2 regions of the Mesorhizobium sp. M1A.T.Ca.IN.004.03.1.1 genome follow, and region 2 is predicted to be linked to the other one. Evidence: predicted binding sites of a transcription regulator. Region 2 holds the regulator's gene; the other holds the start of a gene.

Evidence for each region. The regulator LexA, encoded in region 2, represses DNA repair genes until DNA is damaged. The targets are predictions, from matches to a motif close to TGTTCNNNNTGTGTTCNG.
Region 1: EOD29_RS23805 (damage-inducible protein) is a predicted target of LexA. The motif match lies at 5,354-5,371, and genes of this name have one in related genera.

What each region holds. Positions count from the first base shown of each region.
Region 1 covers NZ_RZTV01000009.1:28,456-36,380, reverse strand. Annotated here, with positions in the region: partial or broken gene EOD29_RS23835 (hypothetical protein) at 1-328, shown strand, start outside; gene EOD29_RS23830 (UvrD-helicase domain-containing protein) at 286-2,946, opposite strand; gene EOD29_RS23825 (BrnA antitoxin family protein) at 3,401-3,631, shown strand; gene EOD29_RS23820 (hypothetical protein) at 3,639-3,860, opposite strand; gene EOD29_RS23815 (DUF309 domain-containing protein) at 3,964-4,533, opposite strand; gene EOD29_RS23810 (hypothetical protein) at 4,651-5,265, opposite strand; gene EOD29_RS23805 (damage-inducible protein) at 5,403-6,158, shown strand; gene EOD29_RS23800 (DNA polymerase Y family protein) at 6,073-7,596, shown strand; gene EOD29_RS23795 (error-prone DNA polymerase) at 7,593-7,925, shown strand, end outside.
Region 2 covers NZ_RZTV01000008.1:17,920-25,844, reverse strand. Annotated here, with positions in the region: gene gltX (glutamate--tRNA ligase) at 1-270, opposite strand, end outside; gene EOD29_RS22565 (ComEC/Rec2 family competence protein) at 370-2,832, shown strand; gene lexA (transcriptional repressor LexA) at 2,816-3,550, opposite strand; gene glp (gephyrin-like molybdotransferase Glp) at 3,667-4,872, opposite strand; gene moaC (cyclic pyranopterin monophosphate synthase MoaC) at 4,874-5,353, opposite strand; gene trpC (indole-3-glycerol phosphate synthase TrpC) at 5,356-6,171, opposite strand; gene trpD (anthranilate phosphoribosyltransferase) at 6,173-7,183, opposite strand; gene EOD29_RS22535 (peptidyl-prolyl cis-trans isomerase) at 7,180-7,925, opposite strand, start outside.

The DNA of each region.
Region 1 (7,925 bases), on a different contig from region 2:
GGTGGGCGCCAACATGGTGCCGGCCCTGTTCGATCCGGCTGAAGTTGCTGGAAGGCGACTGAGCGATGTCCGGGTTTATTACTCGCGCCGCTCCGGCCCAGTCAAACGCGGCCATGTGACGAGGCACCGTGAGCGGCTCAACGGCATCGTCGAGCTTGCGGGCGTGCCCGGGCCGCAACTGCATGCCAAGTTTCTGGCCTGGGACAGCGATCATGTCGTTGTCAGCAGCCTGAACTGGGGTTCCGCGTCAGGTCTGGACGACAACCCGCTGGATGAAATCGGCCTCTATTTCGAGGGCCAAGGTCTTGCCGTCAACGGCAATGTGTGATCGCAAATGGGATACTGGGTGCATCCGAAGAAGCGGCGGTTATTGCGTCCTCGTCGCTCTACGATCTGGCCGACACGACAGGCAGGACATTGACGCAAGGGCTCGCCATTGATGGACTCAAAGCGCAGGTTATCGCCGGCGATCTCGGAAAGCTCGCGGATATATCGAGATGGTTCTTCGCTGTTCGTGAGCAGGAACACGCCGCGGCTCGCACGGGTCAAGGCGACGTAGAATAGCCGCCGCTCCTCGGCATACTCGAATATCTCTGGACGCGGCATGACCAGATTGAGCAGTTCATCGTCCTCGATCTTGCTTGGCACACCGTAGTCACCTTCGCTGACGTCGAGCAGGATCGTGTAGTCGGCTTCAAGTCCCTTGGCTCGATGGAACGACAATCCAGCAACATCGATGTGCTCGAAGGTCGGCCTTGATCCCTTGAACGGGTCAAGTTGGTTGTAGCGCCAGAGCACCATCACGTTCAGTTTCTGGCGCGCATCGCTCCGCCACTGGGCTGAGATGCCACCGAGAAAGACGTCGAGGCGCTTGAGCAGCCGATGGCAGGCACCGCCGAAGTCGAGTTTACCTCGGTCGCTCTCGATGGGAATGACTCGGATCGATCTTGCGATGGCCGGTCGCGTCGACCGCACCGACTTCTTCAGCTGAGCGGGATTGCGCTGCACGAAGCTTGCGGCGGTTTCGGCGATGAGCTGGTTGCAGCGATAGGTCTGTTCAAGCCGACCTTGCCAGCTCGCGCCGAAATTCGCCTCGAACTGGGTGAATATTGTTATGTCGGAGCCGGCAAAGCGGTAGATGGACTGCCAGTCGTCGCCAACGGCGGAAATCTTGGCGAACGGCTTCTGGTGCTTCAGCGCCTTGATGAAGTTCGCGTTCGGTTCGGAAACATCCTGGAACTCATCTGCAAGGATCAGGGAGTAGGGACTCTGAAACCGTCCGGTTTCCACGAGGCGTGTTGCATTGGCGATCATTGAGTCGAAGTCGATACGATTGGCTTCTTCGAGCTTCCGCGAATAGGCTTCGGTGATAGTCCACACTGCCTGCGCGAAGGCCGTGGCCCGGGCATGGTCGTGCAGCGACTTGGCGCGCTCAAGCAGCATGTCGAGGGCCAGGTGTCTGGCGCGGATGTGCTTGATGCAGACCGCGATCAGCTTGTGATAGTGCTTGATCACGACCGGCTCGAGGGCCTGAACGATGGCCGAGTAGCTTTTTCGCTCGAATGGAACGGTCCGCTTCGTTAGCTCATACTCGAGTGCAGCAACCAGCGATCCATCGCTCGCTTGTGCGGAGGTGGTCTGGAACACATCCATTTCCGCCTTGCGATAGGCGGCCAGCTTGCTTTCGGCATGGATGACGTAGTCGGCGAAGGGCGACGAGCCGTCGGCATTGATGGCCAGGTGCTCATGGATCGTTTCACTGGCAGGGTAATAGAAGTCCGGATGCACGTGGAGGATGGCGCCGTTCTCGTCTTCGACCGCGATCTGCCGTTCGTATTCGAACTCGACGGAATGCAGCCAAAGCCAGTTTGTGATGGTCTGCTCCTGCAGCGACTTCACATAATTGCCGGCCAGCGTGCCAATGGTCGCGAGCCCCTTCTGCCGACGCACTGACAGATAGCGTTCGTGATCCGCCTTCGTATCGAAGACCTCAGCCGGGATATCCGCTTTAGGGTGCAGAACCAGGAGGTCGATCCAGAGCCTGGCGAATTCAGGGTCCGAGCCCAGCAGCTCATCGATGATCTGTTCGATCACCCTCGCCTCACCAGCAGGGTGCTCAACCCAATCGGCGAGTTGCGGCGGCCGTCCTTCGGTCTCCTTGATGATGCCGCGGCCCAGCGCGTGAAACGTCGTCACCCGGCATTTCAGATCTTCCTGATCGACGCCGAGTTGACGGGAAATCCGCCCTTTCAGCTCGTCGGCCGCGCTCTTGTTGAAGGCGAGAACGAGGATTTCTTCCGGGTGGTACAGCTGTTTGTCTATGACATAGGCGACCTTGCCGACCAAGGCGGCGGACTTTCCAGACCCCGCCGAGGCGACCAGCAGGTTATTGTCCTCCAGACGGATGCAGGCTTCCCGCTGCTGGTCGGACAAGGATCGTCCGTCGAGGTTATCGAAGAACGGACGGCATCTGGCGAGTTCGGCAGTGACGAATTCATCGTTGTACCTTTGGCGAATGGCTGGGTCGGTGAGGAATGCGAATGACGAGGGCAGCGAGCCCTTCAAATGCGCCGGCATCAACTCCGGATCGAAGAGGGGATGGGACAATGCCGCTGCGGCTTTGCCTGGAACGGCCGCGATCACTCGAGCGAGATCGGCATGGGCCAGATACTGCCGCTGGTGCTCCGTTATGGCCCGAAGCCGCACGTCCACCTCGTTCAGGCGGTCGGCCTCTGAACCAACCAGGTCGAACAGGTGGCTGTTGATGAAGGCGTAGAGATCAGCTGCGAGCTGAACAGCGGCCTGTTCTCCAAGACAGGCAAGACTATCGACACGACGGCGGGATCGAACTTCGACGCAATGCCATAGCAAGGCTTTGCTGACCGAGATTGCCACAATATCGATGCATGGCAGATCGATGCTGCCGCCCGAGACCAATCGCACCATTTTCGGTGCCGAAGGATTGAGCGTCAGCTTCCACCGTCCGGACGGCGTAAGCCGCGCGAAAAAACCAGGCCTATATGTTCGAGTGCGTCCAGACATCCTGGACTAGGTGCCATATCAATGGTTAATCCTCACGCCGACGATTTCGGAGTACAGGCGGGCGAGTGAAGTGTCAGTTGGCTCCTCGTGAGCTTGGCCATCCCTGGCTGCATGAACGGAAGACGGTGGTCTACTGCCATGTCATTGAAACGTCATCGGTGCCGGCCCATATGCGCATCGCGTCGGATGCCTCCTCCCATTGCGTCCGGCGCGTTCCCCTCTGGAGGTTTTTGAACCTTCATACTTGGCCGGGCCTAACAGTCCGGCCTTTTTCTATTCGTCACATCAGCATATGGCCTATTGTGGAGGCCCGTTCTCCCAGGCATGCATGAATCATCTTTCAAGCAGGTTCACGATATTGGCAAGTCCTCCACGTCGACCGACAAATCCGATGGCAGCGGCCGAGGCCGCCTTCAAGCCGATCAAGAAGCCTGCCGCACCGGTTCGAGGACCCTCGGCAGCTCCAAGTATCAGGGAGCTTGTTTCAATTAGGATAGATCGGGCTGTACTGGACTATTTCCAGGAGGACGGGCCGGGCTGGCAGGATCGGATCAACGATGCGTTACGGCAGGTGATCACCCGGAGTTAGAATAGCGTTAGGCCGGGGGCTTGTCGAAAATCATCGGCAAGCCACGTGCGGCCGCCATTTCGACGACCAGCTCCTCGATCGCATTATCGGAAAGCTTCGTGGGGATTGACCGCCGGATCTCTTTGACGAGATCGTGAATCGGTAGGGGCACGACATCGGCTCGATCGGCGAGCAACCTGCTGATTTCGATCACAGCGTCCGCGTCGATGTCTTTTGGCAAAGTTCGCATGCGCTACCCCCTCACCGAAATGCAATAGTGCCACTTTCTCCCCGTTGGCGATATGTGATCGCCCTGCGTGAGTTCAGCTGGTGGCACCACTGCGCGTAGGCCATCATATCGATCTGATGGGCCTTCCGCCGGAGCTTGGCCCGAGAATGAAGTCAAACACGGGTTGAGGCTGACCGAGCGCCGTCGCCTGCAGGGTTGCGGGGATTCTTGCTGCGGCTTTGGCTTGTTCGGCGAGCGCCGCGGGCGACATGCCGAGCGCTCGCTCGAAGGTGTGATCCGTCGTGTCCATCAGCCGGTGAAGCAGTCCAGCGGCACGCCCGGCGTGACGCACCGCCGCGGCATGCTTGCTCTCGCGGATCTTCACGCCGGCCGCCGACAACAGGATCAATCCCTTGAAGAACATCCGGAGCGGACCGCCTCGATCCGCAACCTGCCAAAGACCCTCCCAAGCCTCATGGGCTTCCCAGTAATAACCGTGATTGAACAGGTCGAGACCCCAGAGGAACATGTCTGAGTCAAGCGACGCCTCCGCGGCCAGTGGCATGGCTTCGCTGTCGTAGCTGTGTCCTGCGGGATCGCGCACGGGATGCGGTTGCCTGCCCGACAGATACGCATAGGATGGAAAGCTCTTTTCCGGCAGACAGCGCGGACGCAACATCAAACCAATTGCCATCAAAGATGTATAGCACGCCCGTGACCATGACCTGACGCTCAGTTTTGTGGCATGGCCACGGCATCGGGAAATGATCTTGGCAAAATAGCCGCCAGCCAGCGAGCCTGTTCTCGTGTCCTAGGCTGCGAAAAGGTTGAGTTGACGGTTATCCGGAAGTTCATGCGACCGCTCATTTCTCAGGCGGTTATATTCTTCTTCGAAACGCTCGCGCTCGAAGAACCAGATGCGCATCAGCGGATAGATACGCTCATCGTATAGCCGCCGCTGTTCGTCGGTGAGGTGTTCGAAATCCCAATCGTCGAGCAGGAAGGCGACCTCGTCTTCCGGGCGGCCATCATCGAAATAGCCTTCCTCGCATAATTCCTCGAGTATGCCGGAGTAGGCGGTCTGAAACAGCCATTCACTGCGCTCCTCCTCCGAGGTGAAGCTGAAACGTTGTGGTTCCCGAACGAGCTCGAGTTCGGCCGAACGTGGCACTTTGTGGGTAGGCCAGCCCGCACAGCAAGCTTGCACCGCCGCTTGGTCGGCCTCATCCCAGACGGTGCAGATCGCGAGTTCCTCCTCGGGTACCTTGCCGGCGAAGCCGCGAATATCCCAACCTTCGACCACAAAGCGTGCCGTCGCGGCCTGGTCGGGCGTGACGCCGGCTTTGTCGAACACTTCCTGGGCGGCGAGCAGGCCTCGCACGATCTCTTCCGGCTGCGCTCCTTCGACGCGGATGGTGATGGTCATCATCTGCCTCCATTGCTGTTCGGGAGCATCGACGCCTTTGGCCTTCCCCAGGGGCACGACATCATCCCGATTGACTCTTAGCCACGACGAGAACAAACGTAGAACATATCATAGGCTTTCTGCGTTTCAAGGGTCAGATGAGTGTATCGGCGCCCCCTGCTGCCATTTCCGAGCTTCGAGACCGCATCGCGCGCCTCGAAGGCGGAAACGCGCGCGCCCGCACGGTTTTGCCGTTCGGGGTCGCCGCGATCGACAGGGTCCTTCCGGGAGGGGGATTAGCTTTGGGCGGTCTGCACGAAGTCGCGGGCGGCGGAAATGGTGCTGTCGATGGCGCGGCCGCACTGTTCGCAGCAGGGATTGCCGCACGTACGGCTGGGAAGGTGCTGTGGTGCGTTACCCGGCCCGACCTGTTTGCGCCGGCGATCGAACAGGCCGGCCTGCCTCCGGGAAGGGTGATCTATGTCGAGGCCGGTGACGAAAAGTCGGTTCTCGCCTGCTTCGAAGAAGGTCTTCGTGGTGGATTTGGTGCTGTCGTCGCCGAGATTGCTAGGCTTTCCATGACGGCCTCGCGGCGGCTTCAGCTTGCCGCCGAAAGCTCCGGCGCCGTCGGCATCGCCATTCGCCGCTGGCGCCGCCAGACGGAGGCAACGGATTTTGGCCAGCCGACAGCCGCCGAAACCCGCTGGCGGGTGTCGGTCCTGCCGTCGACGCCCTTGCCCGTTCAGGGGATTGGACGGGCGCGCTGGCACGTTGAGCTGATCCGATGCCGGGCCGGAGAGAGTGCAGATTTTATAGTGGAGGCATGCGATGCCAAGGGTCGTATCGGTCTTCCTTCCGAGGTGGCCGACAGATCGCTTCAGAAGGAAATTGGGCGACGCCGCGCTTCCGCCTGAGACGCCGCTCATCCTGATCGGCCGCGATGGCCGCCGCCGTGTTGTGCTTGCCGCTGATGCGGCAGCGCACGCAGTCGGCCTGCGCATCGGCATGCCGGCGAGCAAGGCGCAGGCCCTTGTTCCAGGCCTGATCGTCCATGAGGCCGAGACCGATGCCGACGCCATGGCGCTTGAGCGGCTCGGGCTGTGGGCACTGCGCCGCTATGCGCCGATCGCCGCCGCCGATCCGCCCGATGGCCTCGTGATCGATACGACCGGCGCCGATCATCTGCATGGCGGCGAGGCGGCGATGCTGGCCGAGATGGTGGAGCGGCTCGGCGGCTCCGGCTTTGCCGCGCGCGCCGCGGTCGCCGACAGCTGGGGTGCGGCCCACGCACTGGCCCGCTTCGGTGGACGGCAGACCCTTGGGGTATCGTCCGGCGAAATTGCCCAGTCGATCCTGCCTTTGCCGATCGCAGCCCTTCGCCTTCCCGCCGCTACGATCGATAGTTTGAGACGGCTCGGTTTCGAGACAATCGCGGATCTTGCCGGTACGCCGCGCGCGTCGCTCGCTCTACGTTTCGGACCCGAACCCGGCCGGCGCCTCGACCAGGCCTTCGGACGGGTGAGCGAACCGATCGAGCCGATCCGGCCGGAGGAGATCGTCGAGGTGCGCCGCAATTTTGCCGAGCCGATCGGCGCGGCAGAAACAATCGCGCGCTACACGGGCAAACTGGTTGCCGAGCTCTGCGCTGAGCTCGAGACACGAGGACTTGGCGTGCGCCGGCTCGATCTTCTTTTCTTCCGAGTCGATAATCGCATCGAGGCGATCCGTGTCGGCACAGCAATGCCGGTTCGCGACACAAAGCGCCTGACCCGGCTTCTCACCGACAAAATAGAAACGATCGATCCGGGGTTCGGCATCGAGCAGATGCGGCTTGCCGCGTTTGCTGCCGAGCCGCTACGCGCGAAGCAGACGATCTCTTCGCTGGCCGAGGCGCTGGAACCCGATGTGTCGGATGTGATCGACATCCTAGCCAACCGTGTTGGTGAGGACAGGCTCTATCGCTTCGCACCAGTGCAGAGCGACGTTCCCGAGCGGTCGGTTCAACGTATCGCGCCGATGTCCCCCGACACCGGCGTGGGGTGGCCCGGCCATTGGCCGCGCCCGTCGCGGCTGCTGTCGCGACCCGAGCCGATCGAGACGGTGGCGCTTCTCCCCGATCATCCGCCGGTGACCTTCACCTGGCGCGGCGTTCGCCGGCGCGTGAAGCGGGCGGATGGGCCGGAGCGTGTGTTCGGGGAATGGTGGAAACGTGACGCTGAGCTCGCTGCGGTGAGGGATTATTTCCAGGTCGAGGACGAGAACGGCGAGCGCTATTGGGTCTACCGCGCTGGCGACGGCGAGGATGCCGCGACCGGATCGCACAAATGGTTCATGCACGGGATCTTCGGATGACTGGCGCAACCCGCTATGCCGAATTGCAGGTCACCTCGCATTTCAGCTTCCTGCGAGGGGTGAGCTCCTGCGAAGAGCTATTCGCTCAAGCGGCGCTCCTTGGCATCGAGGCGCTGGCTGTCGTCGATCGCAATTCGCTTGCCGGCATCGTGCGCGCCCATGAGGCGGCGAAGGCGACAGGCGTCCGGCTGATCGTCGGCTGTCGCCTCGATTTCGCCGACGGCATGTCGATGCTGGTCTATCCGACCGATCGGCTGGCCTATTCGCGTCTCTGCCGTCTGCTTTCACTCGGCAAAGGCAGGGCCGGCAAAGCCAAATGCCATCTCGAA
Region 2 (7,925 bases):
CTCCTCTGCCACCTCACGGTGGCGCGGCGCGCGCTCGAACTGCGACACGGCCTCGCCGTCCCATGAGAGGCCGAGCCAGGTCAGCCCGTCCAGGATAGCGGCCGTCGCCGCTTCGGTGGAGCGCTCGCGGTCGGTGTCCTCGATGCGCAGCAGCATCGTGCCGCCGGTGTGCCTGGCGTAGAGCCAGTTGAACAGCGCCGTGCGCGCCCCGCCGATGTGCAAATAGCCGGTGGGCGAGGGGGCAAAGCGGGTGACGACCTTGTCGGACATGGAACTCTCGGAAGAAGCTCAGCGGGCATGATTGCGCGGACTTTCGCGCGGTGGGCGTTCATGTAGCATAGGAGGTCTGGGGCGCAAGGGGCAGACCCGATGGCTGGACGTGGCCGGGGTGCGGAGGAGGGCGAGGAGACGGCGGCTGGCGTGAGCGAGCGCCTGCTGTTTGCCGACACCGTGCCTGCCGAGGCAGTACCGGTTTTGGTTCCCGTACCGCGTCCGGCCACCGAGATTTTGCCGCCGGACGGCGATGCTTCGCTACAAGCTCCTCCGCCGGCGGCCATCGACTTTATCCGCAGGCGGTTCCGCCGTGCCTCGTTTTCCGTGTTTCGCCGGGGTGTGGCCGAGGCAGCCTCAACCGAGCTCGACCGCGGCATCGGCTTCCTGCTGGTGCCGGTGTTCCTGGCCGCCGGCGTGATACTCTATTATTCCTTGAGCGCCGAGCCGGATCTTTACAGACCGCTGGCGGCGGTGGCGCTGATGGCTCTATGCGCGGCGGTTTCGCGTCCCTGGCTGAAGACACACCTGGTCTTTATGGCGGCGCTGTTTTGCGCGCTGGGCTTCGTCGCCGCGAAGGTCGAGACCTGGCGCGCCGCTACACCGATGCTCGGCTCCGAAATCCAGACGCGGCTGACAGGCCGCGTCGTCATCGCCGAGGAAATGGCCAATGGCCGCGTCAGGCTGACCATCGATCTCGTCTCGACCGCGCATCCAAAGCTGCGCTACGCACCGGATCGCGTCAGGGTCTCGGCACGCAGGATCCCGGCCGGCATGAAGGCCGGATCGCTGGTGACGGGTTACGCGCGGCTCCTGCCGCCGACAGGGCCGGTCCGTCCGGAAAGTTATGATTTTTCCTTCGACAGCTATTTTTCCGGCATCGGCGGCAGCGGATTTTTCCTCGGCGACCCGAAACTCATTCCGCCAACCGACCCGATCGGCCAGACGAGCATCGCCTCGGCCATCGAGAACGCGCGCGAAAATATTGCCGACCACATCAGAAGCACCGTCGGCAGACCCGAAGGCGAAATTGCCGCCGCACTGATCGTCGGCGTGCGCGCCGGCATTCCGGAGGACATCAACGAGGCGATGCGGCGGACCGGCATCTATCACATCATCTCGATTTCGGGTCTGCACATGGCGCTGGTCGCCGGCACGGTCATGCTTCTGCTGCGCGGCGCCTTTGCGCTGTTCCCGGATTTTTCGTCACGCCGGCCGGTGAAGAAATATGCCGCGACAATCGCGCTTATGTCGATCGCCGCCTATCTCGTCATCTCCGGCGTGGTGGTCGCCGCCGAGCGAAGCTTCATCATGCTGGCCGTCATGCTGATCGCCGTGCTTTTCGACCGCGCCGCGCTGACGATGCGCAACTTGGCGATCTCGGCCATCGCTGTCATCCTGGTGTCGCCGCATGAAGTGGTTGGCCCGAGCTTTCAGATGTCGTTCGCGGCAACCGCCGCCCTTGTCGGCGCCTATGCCGGCTGGTCCGACTACCGCGCCGGCAAGGTGAGAGCGCCGCCGGCAAAGCGTTCGTTCCTGCGGTTCATGTCGCACAAACTGGCAGTCGGAGTAGGTGGTGCCGCGATGACGTCGATCATTGCCGGAAGTGCCACGGCGCTGTTTGCCATCTGGCATTTCCAGCGCGTCTCGCCGCTTAGCCTGCTGGCCAATCTCGCGATCATGCCGATCGTCACGATCGTGATGTTTCTCGCCGTCGCCAGCGCGGTCATGATGCCGTTCGGCTTCGACGGGCCCTTCCTCTATTTGATGGGCAAGGGCCTGGCGGCGATGATCGCGATCTCAGCTTGGATTTCGGAGTGGTCGCCGGTCGATGCCGTGGGCCTGATCTCGATCCATTCGGTGCTGCTGGCGACGATCGCGCTCGTCATCGCCACGATGGCGACTACGTGGCTCAGGCTGGCCGCAATTCCTTTCGCTGCCGCGGCCGTCATGATCATCCCGCAGGTGCGCACGCCGGACCTGCTGATCTCGGAGGACGCGCATCTGGTGGCGATGCCGATCGGCGGCGGCGAACTCGCCATCAATCGCGCCCGCTCCAACGAGTTCACCACCGATAACTGGAAACGTGCGCTCAAGGCCGAAACGATCGTGCCGCCGGAGACATTCGCCAAGGGCACGCTGGACTTGGCCGATCCGGTCGACCTGCCGCCTGGATCGCCCTTTTACTGCACGGGCGATCTCTGCATTGGCCGGCATCCATCAGGCGCGATCGTCGCGCTCGCCGAGAACCGCGAAGCTGCCCGGCCTGCCTGCGACTTCGCAGACCTCATCGTCATCAACGACGCCACGGCCTACAATCCCTGCCGCGATCCGCGTGTCCTCGTTGTCACCAAGCGGCAGCTCGCGCGCGACGGCAGTGCCGCCGTCTTCTTCGATCCGCAATCGGCGACGGCGCGAGCAACCATTCAATACGCCGTCGAAAAACCGTACCGCCCTTGGCACGAACAGCGGCGCTACTCGCGTGAGGCGAGGGGGTTGGCGCCTTACAAGAAGCCCGAGAAGCCGGAAGCCAAGCCGCAGCCCCTCAGTAGCGGCGGATGAGCCCGACGAGCTTGCCCTGAACCTTGACGCGATCGGGACCGAAGATGCGCGTCTCATAGGCCGGATTGGCAGCCTCGAGCGCGATGGAGGCGCCCTTGCGGCGGAAGCGCTTCAGCGTGGCCTCCTCGTCGTCGACCAGCGCCACGACGATCTCCCCGGGGCTCGCAGTGCTGGCGTTGCGGATGATGACCGTGTCGCCGTCGAAGATGCCGGCCTCGATCATCGAGTCGCCTTTGACCTCGAGCGCGTAGTGCTCGCCGCCCGCGATCATGTCCGGCGGCACTGTGATCGAATGCGTCTGGTGCTGGATGGCGTCGATCGGCACGCCGGCGGCAATGCGACCCATCACCGGGATGGAGACGGCTGAACCGGCGTCGTCGTCATTGCTGGGCGTCGGCGTGCGGGCGGGCGCCGCGGGTTTGATCTGGCGGCCGAGATTGCCTTGGCCGCCCTGGATGACGCTCGGCGAGAATTTCTTCGCCGCATTTAGGCCGGGCGCGATCGAGTCAGGTAGGCGCAGCACTTCAAGGGCACGCGCCCGGTTCGGCAGCCGGCGAATGAAACCGCGCTCCTCCAGCGCCGTGATCAGGCGGTGGATGCCCGATTTCGAGGCAAGGTCGAGCGCTTCCTTCATCTCATCGAAAGACGGCGGAATGCCGCTCTCCTTGAGCCGTTCATGGATGAACATCAGCAGTTCATGTTGTTTGCGCGTCAGCATGGCGGCCCCCATGGGTTCTGAAACCAGAATCAGAAAAACAAACCCAGAACAAACACTATCTGTTCCAGTTGTGTTCCGCAACCGTTTAAAGTTTAGTGAATGTGTTGACGTTTTGTTCAGCGTAACATCAGAACGCTGCATTCCTCGCCGGCTTCAGCTGTCGGCGCGAAGGGTTGGCGCACGATCAGGCCATTGGCATCGGCGAGCATCCTCAACATCGAGGAATCCTGGATGCCGAACGGTGTTGCGATCAACCCCCCCGCATCTTCGCGGACCACGGCGCGCACATAGTCCTGCCTGAGATCGTTGGCGTGCATTGCGACGCCTAACCGGGCCGTGCGGATTTCCTGACGGCAGGACCGGCCGCCCAGCCGCGCCAGAAGCGGCTTCAGGAACAGCTGCGAGCAGACCAGGCTTGCGACCGGATTGCCGGGCAGGCCGATGCAGCGAATGTCGCCGAGCCGGCCAAACATCAGCGGCTTGCCGGGACGCATGGCGATCTTCCAGAAGTCGAGCTGCATGCCTTCGCCGGTCAGCACGTCATGGATCAAGTCGTGGTCGCCGACGGAGGCGCCGCCAAGCGTGACGATGACGTCGGCGCCGGCCTTGACCGCCTTCTTGACCAGGGCCGCGATCGCGTCCTTGCGGTCGGCGGCGATGCCGAGGTCGAGCGAGCGCGCGCCGACCGACTGGGCCGTAGCTGTGACGCCACAGGCATTCGACGAGATGATCTGGTCGGGGCCGAGCGCGCTGCCCGGCGGCAGCAATTCGTCGCCGGTGGCGATGATGGCGAGCAGCGGCTGCCGCACCACGTTGAGACTCGGATGGTTGGCCGATGCCGCCAGCGAAAGCGCCGCCGGATCGAGCTGGCGGCCTTTTTCGAGGAGCAGGTCGCCCTCGCAGAAGTCGAGGCCGCGGCGACGGACATTGCGTCCCTCCGCGGTCGGCTCGGTCACTTCGATGCCGCCGCCGCCGAGATCGCGGACATTCTCCTGGATAACGATGGTATCGGCGCCTTCGGGGAGCGGCGCGCCGGTGAAGATGCGCACGGCCTCGCCCTTGCCGACAGAGCCGGTGAAGCCACGCCCGGCGGGCGCCATGCCGATCACGGAGAGCCGGGCCGGCGCCGAGGCTACGTCGGCGGCCCGTACGGCATAGCCGTCCATCGCCGACGCATTGAAGGGCGGCTGGGTGCGCAGAGCCACCACCGGGTCGGCCAGCACCCGGCCGGCTGCTTCGGCCAGCGGCACGCTTTCGCCTGGCAGCGCGGTCGCGCCGTCCAACAGGCGTTGGAGCGCCTCGGCGACCGGAAGCAAAGCCATGCTAAGAACCTGCCTTGTAGTCGCCCGACTTGCCGCCGGTCTTCTCGACCAGCCTGATGCCGGAAATCGCCATGGCGCGGTCCGCTGCCTTGGCCATGTCGTAGATGGTGAGGCAGGCGACCGACGCCGCGGTCAGCGCCTCCATTTCCACCCCGGTCTTGCCGGTAACCCTGGCAAGCGCGCTGACCCTCAGGCCAGGGAGCGCGTGGTCGGGCTCGATCTCGACGGCAACCTTGGTGAGAAGGAGGGGATGGCAAAGCGGGATGAGCTCATGCGTCTTCTTGGCCGCCATGATGCCGGCGATGCGCGCCGTGCCCAGCACGTCGCCTTTCTTGGCGTCGCCGGCCAGGATCATCTCCAGCGTTTCCGGCTGCATGGTGACATACCCTTCGGCGATGGCCGTGCGCGTCGTCTCGGCCTTGCCGCCGACATCGACCATGTTGGCTTCGCCCTTGGCGCCGAGATGCGTAAGCGCGGGCATCCTCAAACGGCCTCGGCCGGCGCCTTGCCCGTCAGCAGAAGGGCGGTCGCGGCGGCCACGTCGGCCTGCCGCATCAGGCTTTCGCCAACGAGGAAGGTGCCGATCTTGCTCTTTTCCAGCCGCCGGCAGTCCTGATGGGTGAAGATGCCGCTCTCGCTGACCAGCAGCCGGTCGTCCGGGACCATGGCGGCAAGCCGCTCGGAAACGTCGAGGCTGGTTTCGAAGGTTCTCAAATCGCGGTTGTTGATGCCGATCAGCCGCGACGAGAGGCGAAGCGCGCGTTCCATCTCCTGTTCGTCATGCACCTCGACCAGCGCGTCCATGCGGAGATCGAAGGCCGTGGCTTCCAATTCACTGGCCAAGGCGTCGTCGACGCTCGCCATGATGATGAGGATCGCGTCCGCGCCCCAGGCGCGGGCTTCATGAACCTGATACGGGTCGAAGAGGAAATCCTTGCGCAGGGCGGGCAGGCTAACGGCGGCGCGCGCTGCGGTCAGAAAGCCGGGCGCGCCCTGGAAGGACGGTGCGTCGGTCAGCACCGAAAGACAGGCAGCACCGCCTTGCTGGTAGGCCCTGGCGAGCGCCGGCGGGTCGAAGTCGGCGCGGATCAAGCCCCTGGAAGGGCTGGCCTTCTTGATCTCCGCAATCAGCGCGAAGCCGCCAGCCTTCCGCTTGGCCTCAAGCGCCGCAAGGAAGCTGCGCGGGGGTTCCGCATCCTTGGCCTTCGCCTTGACCTCGGCAAGCGGCGCGCTGAGCTTTGCGGCGGCGATCTCATCGCGCTTGTAGGCTTCGATCTTGCGCAGGATATCGGACAAAATTCTAACCGTTCGAAATCTCGATGAGCTTGTCGAGCACCGCCAGCGCCCGGCCGCTGTCAATGGCCTGCGCTGCTGCCTCGATGCCATCGCCGAGCGTCGTCGCCTTGCCGGCCACCACCAGCCCGGCGCCGGCATTCATCAGCACAGTGTCGCGATAAGCGCCGGCAGCGCCGCCCAGCATATCGCGCAATGCCCTGGCATTGTAGGCCGCTTCGCCGCCGCGCAGATCTTCCTTGTTATGCCGCTTCAGTCCGACCGCTTCCGGAGTGAGGGTAAAGGTGCGGATCTCGCCGCCGGCGAGCTCTGCGACCTGCGTCTCGCCCGTGGTGGTGATCTCGTCATAACCGTCGCCGTGCACGATCCAGGCATGATCGGTACCCAGCGCCTTCAGCGTCTCAGCCACCGGCATGATCCATTCGGGCAGGAAGACGCCAACCATCTGCCGGCCGACGCCGGCTGGATTCGACAGCGGCCCGAGCAGATTGAAGATGGTGCGCGTGCCGAGCTCGCCCCGGACAGGACCGACATGCTTCATCGCCGGATGATGCGCTGGCGCGAACATGAAGCCGACGCCGGCCTCCTGGATGCAGCGGCCGATCGTCTCCGGTGCGATGTCGACTTTGACGCCTAGCGCCATCAGGACATCCGCCGCGCCGGTCAGCGAGGACAGGCCGCGATTGCCGTGCTTGGCCACCGGGACACCCGCGGCGGCGATGACGAATGCCGATCCGGTCGAAATGTTGACCGAATGCGAATTGTCGCCGCCGGTGCCGACGATGTCGATGGCGCCGCGCGGGGCTTCGACGCGGAGCATCTTGGCGCGCATCGTGGCGACCGCGCCGGAGATCTCGCTCACGGCCTCGCCGCGCACGCGCAACGCCATCAGGAAGCCACCGATCTGCCCCGGCGTCGCGTCGCCCGACATGATGATGTCGAAGGCCTCGCGCGCTTCCTCGAAGGAGAGCGCGGTGCCGGTCGCGACCTTGGCGATATATGTCTTAAGCGCGCTCATCGTGTCTGTGCTTGGGAAACGGCGGCCGGATCGATACGAACGTCATATTGCGACTGCAGCTGCGCCACCAGCTGATCGAGCAGGTCGTCGGATATGCCGGCGCTGAAAGATTTCTGCGCGTCTTCCGGGACAGAGCTGCCATCGGCACCGGCAGGTTCGAAGACTTCGGCAACCTTGAACAGGATCTGACCGTCGCCGGTGGGCGAGGGGATCAGGCCCGTGCTGCCTTCGCCGACGCCGAACATGGCCGCCGCGCCCTCCTTGCCGAAATCGGCATCGTCGGCTTCGCGCTTCAGGCCGCGCTTGGTCTGCTTCTCGAGCTTAAGCTCGCCCGCGATCACGTCGAGCGTCGCACCGGCCTTGAGGCGCTTTTCCAACTCCCCGGCCTTGGCGGTGAGCCGCTTGTCGGTCTCGGCCGCGGTCCAGTCGGCCACCACCTTCTGGCGAACCTCGTCCAGCGTGCGGTCGCGCGCCGGCGTGATCGACTGGACTTCATAGAAAACGAAGCCGTTGGCGGCAGTGGTCAGGCCTTCATTCTCGGTGTTCGGCTCGGCCTCGAAGACGGCCTTGATGAGGTCCGCCGATTGCGGCAGGTCGTTGACGATCGTGCCGTCCGGCCGCTGGCCGGTGCGGTCGATGGCGTCGATGGTGACGACCTTGAGCTTTAGCTTGTCGGCCGCCTGGGCAAGCGAGGCACCGGAAGCGCGGGTGTCCTCGTAGCTGTCGTGGACGTCGAGCAGGA